Regions from separate parts of the Agrobacterium sp. 5Ca39 genome, predicted to be linked through region 2. Evidence: predicted binding sites of a transcription regulator. Region 2 holds the regulator's gene; the other holds the start of a gene.

Region 1 (3,413 bases), 1.1 Mb from region 2:
AGCTTCACCATTTCACGCGGCACCCGGACGCATGCGGATGTCGTAACGTGCACCATCCGCGATGGTTCCTTCACCGGCAGAGGTGAATGTGTGCCCTATCCGCGATATGGCGAAAGCATCGAAGGCGTCATTGCCGATATCGAGGCGATGGCGGAGCGGATCGCCGCAGGCCTCACGCGGCAGGAGTTGCAGCAGGCGATGAAACCGGGTGCGGCCCGTAATGCGGTGGATTGCGCGCTTTGGGATCTCGAGGCGAAGATGAGCGGCCAGAGCGTCGCCGAGCAGGTCCTCGGACAGGAGGCAGAGCCGCTCGTCACAGCCTATACGATTTCGCTTGCAGACCCTGAGACCATGGCCGCAAAGACCGCGGAGAACGCCGGACGTCCGCTTCTGAAGATCAAGACCGGCACAGCCGACGATGAAGCCCGCCTGCGGGCCGTCCGCGCAGCCGCACCCGAGGCGCGCATCATCATCGATGCCAACGAAGGCTGGAACGACGACAATATCGAATATTATCTGAGGCTTGCGGCAGAACTGAAGATATCGCTGATCGAACAGCCCCTGCCCGCCGGCAAGGACGCCATTCTCTCCCGTATCGACCATCCGGTGCTGATCTGCGCCGATGAAAGCGTGCATTCCACAAAGGACCTCACCGGCCTGCGCGACCGCTACGACGCGATCAACATCAAGCTCGACAAGACCGGCGGCCTGACGGAGGCGCTTGTCATGAAGGTGGAGGCCGAAAGGCTCGGTTTCACCATCATGGTCGGCTGCATGCTCGGCACCTCGCTGGGCATGGCGCCCGCCGTGCTTGCCGCGCAGGGCACGGCCTTTGCCGATCTCGACGGCCCGCTGCTTTTGGCCGAGGATCGGGAGCCTGGGCTGGTTTATGAAGGGTCGCTTGTTTATCCGGCGCGGCCGGAATTGTGGGGGTAGAGCTCTCGCTAAGGATCCGGACTGGGTTGGTGCCTAGAGGCTGCATTCGCACCCTCTCTCCGGTGCGTCACCGGAAGGTTACTGAGAAGCCTCTAAAGCCTCACCTCCGTCATGCCGGACCTGATCCGGCATCCAGCCACGGCGCGTCTGCGCCGTGAGAAATAAGTCTTACGCGATCAAAGACTTGATCGCACTGGATCCCGGCTCAGGGCCGGGATGACGGTATGCGGATGCTACAATTTCAACCAACACTCGTTTACAGGTGAGCCTACCATCAGCGCCCGTCAAACGCTCCAATCAGGCCGCGTGCTTGCCAATCAGCCCCGGAATATTCACCGGCTCCATTTCGTCCGATGTCTGCTCGGCAACCACTTCGCTCGTCTGCATCCAGGTGATCAGCTCGAAGCTGCCATCGGCGTTCTCGGCAATCGCCGTGCAGCTTTCCACCCAGTCGCCGGTGTTGATGTAACGTATGCCGTCCATGTCTTCCATGACGGCGTGGTGAATATGGCCACAGATCACGCCGTCGACATTGTTGCGCCGGGCTTCATCCGCCACCACACGCTGGAATTCACCGATGAAGTTGACGGCGTGTTTCACCTGCAGCTTGGCCCAGGCCGAAAACGACCAGTAAGGCAGGCCGATGCGGCGGCGTACGGCGGCGATGGCGATATTGATGGCGATTGCTGCGTCATAGGCCCAGTCGCCGAGATAGGCGAGCAGGCGGGCGTTGCGCACCACCACGTCGAACTCGTCGCCATGGATGATGAGATATTTCCTGCCGTCGGCCGCCTCATGGATCATGCGTTCGGCCACTTCGATGCCGCCGAAATGCATGCCGGGGAACTCCCGCAGGAATTCATCGTGATTGCCGGGAATATACACGATGCGGGTTCCCTTGCGGGCCTTGCGCAGCAGTTTCTGCACCACGTCGTTGCAGCCCTGCGGCCAGTACCAGCTGCGGCGCAGGCGCCAGCCGTCGACGATGTCACCGACGAGAATGATCGTTTCGGCCTCGTGATGTCTGAGGAAGTCCAGCAGATAGTCAGTCTTGGCCGCCTTGGAACCAAGATGAACATCCGAAATGAAAAGCGTTCTGAACTGTCTGGTTTCGATTTGACCGGCCACGGATTTCATCCCCCTGTTCGGTTGCGTCCCTGCGGCTTTCTTCCCTCTCAGAACCAGACTCGTGTTTCAGCAACATGACAGCGGCCGTTTTTTGCAGGGAATATGACGAAACGCTTCACGAAAACGCGAATAAGCCGTGGCCGCATTTGCATAAGACGCCCGTAAATAACGGCTGTACCACGGGGAAGTTTGTTGTATTCAGGGGTCCGAAATAAAACCAGATACGACGGTGGAAGACATGACCTCTCACGATAAGAACAACACGCCCGCCAACACGGCAAAGGCCGACATCGAAGAACAGGCGCTCTTTTTCCACCGCTATCCGCGCCCCGGCAAGCTGGAGATCCAGGCCACCAAGCCGCTCGGCAACCAGCGCGATCTGGCGCTCGCCTATTCGCCGGGTGTCGCCGCACCCTGCCTCGCCATCCATGAAAATCCGGAAATGGCGGCGGACTACACCGCCCGCGCCAATCTCGTCGCCGTCATCTCCAATGGCACGGCCGTGCTTGGCCTCGGCAATATCGGCCCGCTCGCCTCCAAGCCCGTGATGGAAGGCAAGGCCGTCCTTTTCAAGAAATTCGCCGGTATCGACGTTTTCGATATCGAGATCGACGCGCCCGGCATTAACGACATGGTTTCCACCATCGCAGCGCTGGAACCCACCTTCGGCGGCATCAACCTTGAAGACATCAAGGCGCCGGAGTGTTTCGAGGTGGAGCGCCAGCTGCGCGAGAAGATGAACATCCCCGTCTTCCACGACGACCAGCACGGCACCGCGATCATCGTCGCCGCCGCTGTCACCAACGCTCTGGAACTGGCCGGAAAGTCCCTGTCCAGCGTCAAGATCGTTGCCTCGGGCGCCGGTGCGGCAGCCCTTGCCTGCCTCAATCTCCTCGTTGCGATGGGCGCGAAGAAAGAAAACATCTGGGTCCACGACATCGAGGGCCTCGTTTATGACGGCCGCAATACGCTGATGGACGAGTGGAAGGAAGTTTACGCCCAGAAGACCGACAAGCGCGTGCTGGCCGAAACGATCGACGGCGCCGATGTCTTCCTCGGCCTGTCGGCGGCAGGCGTTCTGAAGCCGGAACTGCTGGAGCGCATGGCGGAGAACCCGCTGATCCTCGCGCTTGCCAACCCCAAGCCAGAAATCATGCCGGAAGAGGCGCGTGCCGCCCGCCCGGACGCGATGATCTGCACCGGCCGTTCGGATTTCCCGAACCAGGTCAACAACGTGCTCTGCTTCCCCTATATCTTCCGCGGCGCGCTCGATTGCGGCGCGACGACGATCAACGAGGAAATGAAGATGGCCGCCGTGCAGGCCATCGCGGAACTCGCGCGTGAGGAAG
Region 2 (3,413 bases):
GCTGGACAAGAAAATGAATGAAGTCTCATACAAGATGATCGGCAAGGACGTTTCGGTTTATTACGGCGAAAAGCGCGCGCTTTACGACGTGAACCTCAACGTTCGCGAAAATACGGTAACCGCGCTTATCGGCCCGTCCGGCTGCGGCAAATCCACCTTCCTGCGTACCCTGAACCGTATGAACGACACGATCGACGGTTGCCGGGTCACGGGCAAGATCACGCTCGACGCCGACGATATCTATGATCAGGCGATTGACGTCGTGGAGTTGCGCGCCCGCGTCGGCATGGTGTTCCAGAAGCCAAACCCTTTTCCGAAGTCGATCTACGAAAACATTTCCTACGGTCCACGCATTCACGGTCTCGCCCGCAACAAGGCGGATATGGACCAGATCGTTGAGCAGAGCCTTCAGAAGGCGGGTCTCTGGAACGAGGTTAAGGATCGCCTGCACGAATCCGGCACCGGTCTTTCCGGCGGTCAGCAGCAGCGCCTGTGCATTGCACGCGCCGTTGCCGTCAGCCCGGAAGTGATCCTGATGGACGAACCCTGCTCGGCGCTGGATCCGATCGCCACTGCCAAGGTCGAGGAACTGATCCACGAACTGCGCACCAATTACACGATTGTTATCGTCACGCACTCCATGCAGCAGGCGGCACGTGTTTCCCAGCGTACGGCCATGTTCCATCTCGGTCACCTTGTCGAGGAAAATGAAACCGACAAGATGTTCACCAATCCGGATGACCAGCGCACGCAGGATTACATCATGGGCCGCTTCGGCTGATCGCGGCCGGCGCTTTATCGCAACCCAACAAGACTGGTGCCGCTGCGGCCCCGCTTCGGGCGGTCGCATGCAAGGCCAAGCCGGAGGAATAGACCGTGAACCAGACAACGACCCATTCGCATATTCTGTCTGCTTATGATGACGAACTGAAGTTCCTGACGCGACGCATCGCCGAGATGGGTGGTCTCGCCGAGCAGATGTGTGCCGACGCCGTGCGTGCGCTCGTCAATTCCGACGCCGCGCTTGCCCAGAAGGTCATTTCCGATGACGCTATCCTCGATCATTCCGAGCGAGAGATCGGCGACAAGGCCATCGTCACCATTGCGAAGCGCCAGCCGATGGCGGCAGACCTTCGCGAGATCATCGGCACGCTGCGTATTGCAGCGGACCTCGAGCGCGTTGGCGACCTCGGCAAGAATACTGCCAAGCGTGTCATCGCGGTGGCCGGAACGGGCGTGCCGCGCAAACTCGCCCGCGGCATAGAGCACCTGTCGGAGCTGGCGTTGGTACAGCTCAAAGAAGTCCTTGACGTCTATTCGACACGTTCCGCCGAAAAGGCCAATGCCATTCGCGAGCGCGACGAGGAAATCGACGCCATGTATACCTCGCTCTTCCGCGAGCTTCTGACCTACATGATGGAAGATCCGCGCAACATCACCACCTGCACGCATCTTCTGTTCTGCGCCAAGAATATCGAGCGCATCGGTGACCATGCCACCAACATCGCCGAGACGATCTATTACATGACCACCGGCAGCCAGCCGGAGGGCGAGCGTCCGAAGGACGACAGTTCCAACACGCTCGGTTCGGTGACCGAGTAACAGACAAGCAGCGGCTTGCGGAGTTAGCATATGGTGCCCAAGATTGCAGTTGTGGAAGATGAGGAAGCGCTGAGCGTCCTGCTTCGTTACAATCTCGAGGCTGAGGGATATGACGTCGACACCATACCCCGTGGAGACGAGGCAGAGATCAGGCTGCAGGAACGTATTCCGGATCTGCTCATCCTGGATTGGATGCTTCCCGGCGTTTCCGGTATCGAGCTGTGCCGTAGGCTCAGGATGCGGCCGGAAACCGAGCGCCTTCCCATCATCATGCTGACGGCGCGCGGCGAGGAAAGCGAACGGGTTCGCGGCCTCGCCACCGGCGCGGACGATTATGTGGTCAAGCCGTTTTCCACGCCGGAACTGATGGCCCGCGTCAAGGCCATGCTGCGCCGGGCCCGTCCGGAGGTTCTGTCTTCGGTGCTGAAGTGCGGCGATATCGAGCTGGATCGCGAGACGCATCGCGTTCACCGCAAAAGCCGCGAGGTGCGTCTCGGTCCGACGGAGTTCCGCCTGCTGGAATTCCTGATGACCTCTCCGGGCCGCGTGTTCTCCCGTTCGCAATTGCTGGACGGCGTCTGGGGTCACGATATCTATGTGGATGAGCGGACGGTTGACGTGCATGTCGGACGTCTGCGCAAGGCGCTCAACTTTTCCCATATGCAGGATGTCATCCGCACCGTGCGCGGTGCCGGATATTCGATGGAAGCCTGATCGGAACCGAACTGAGGGTTCCCCTCAGCATGACGTTCCGCCAAAATGAAAAGGCCCGAAACCGGTCTGGTGTCGGGCCTTTTTATTTTGAACCTTCCGCAAGCACGATAATTTCATCCCTTTGACGAGCGGTTGAGAGTCCACCGAAATTCGATTGAGGGGCGAAACCCGACGACGATGAATAAGCCTTGATGTTCTGCTGTCGCTGTCCGGGAAGCGCGGTATTTTGTCACAAAAAAAACGGGCCCGAAGGCCCGTAGTTTTTGAGTGTCAAATGTGTGCCGCAACACTCAAGCCTTGCGGCGTTCGCTGACCGGTTGGTAGGCGAGTTTCGCATGGAATTTGCAATAAGGTGACGATTCCAGCGCTTCACAGCCGCAGAAATGGAAATCGTCTTTCAGGGGGTCGCCGACCGGCCACTTGCAGGTGCGCTCCGTCAGTTCCGTCAGCGTCAGCCGGCGGGAGATCGGAGTAACGACGTTTCTGGAAGGAACGTAATCGAGAATTTCAGCGGTTTCGATGCCGACCTCTTCCTGAAGAGCGGTCGCCGCGTTGGAGCGGGTCAGGATCCGAGCAGGTGCAGCGTTGACGCGGCCAGCGAAATTCGCCGTGCGCGGGGCAGGTGCAGCAGTCCGCTTGGGCGCAGAACGCGCCGACGTCACCGGGCCGCCAGCCTTGACGCGTCCGGGCAGATTAAGACGATGGACCTTGCCGATCACGGCATTGCGGCTGACGCCGCCCAGCTGAGCTGCTATCTGGCTGGCGCTCAGTCCTTCGGCCCACAATTTCTTGAGTTTCTCGACCCGCTCGTCTGTCCAGTTCATGCCGCTTCTCCGCTTTTCGCGTGTATTTCGACAGAATCCTTCTCCGTCTCGCGGGCATGCCGCGAGCGTGGTTTCTGCCTGATTTTTGGTGACTAGTTCCGCCGCAATGCAGTCTAGTAATTAGCGATTAACCTAGTGCCACGCAGACTCCGTGGCAAGAGTCGCGGGAATCATCTCGAATCGATTTTCCGGTTTTCCCCAACTTGCTGGCGAGTTGAGTCAGAAAGGCAACACCTTGGGCCTCGCGACCTGCCACCTACTAGGGCTTGAGAA

Evidence for each region. Region 2 encodes PhoB, which activates phosphate uptake and scavenging genes when phosphate is short. Its sites were predicted from a motif close to TGTCATNNANCTGTCAT; they were not measured.
Region 1: ACZ47E_RS06040 (UDP-2,3-diacylglucosamine diphosphatase) is a predicted target of PhoB. The motif match lies at 2,128-2,144, and genes of this name have one in related genera.

Annotation. Positions count from the first base shown of each region.
Region 1 is NZ_AP026436.1:1,228,439-1,231,851, forward strand. Features, by position in the region: gene dgcA (N-acetyl-D-Glu racemase DgcA) at 1-936, shown strand, start outside; gene ACZ47E_RS06040 (UDP-2,3-diacylglucosamine diphosphatase) at 1,234-2,073, opposite strand; gene ACZ47E_RS06045 (NADP-dependent malic enzyme) at 2,303-3,413, shown strand, end outside.
Region 2 is NZ_AP026436.1:103,622-107,034, forward strand. Features, by position in the region: gene pstB (phosphate ABC transporter ATP-binding protein PstB) at 1-781, shown strand, start outside; gene phoU (phosphate signaling complex protein PhoU) at 877-1,602, shown strand; gene phoB (phosphate regulon transcriptional regulator PhoB) at 1,633-2,316, shown strand; gene ACZ47E_RS00505 (GcrA family cell cycle regulator) at 2,607-3,140, opposite strand.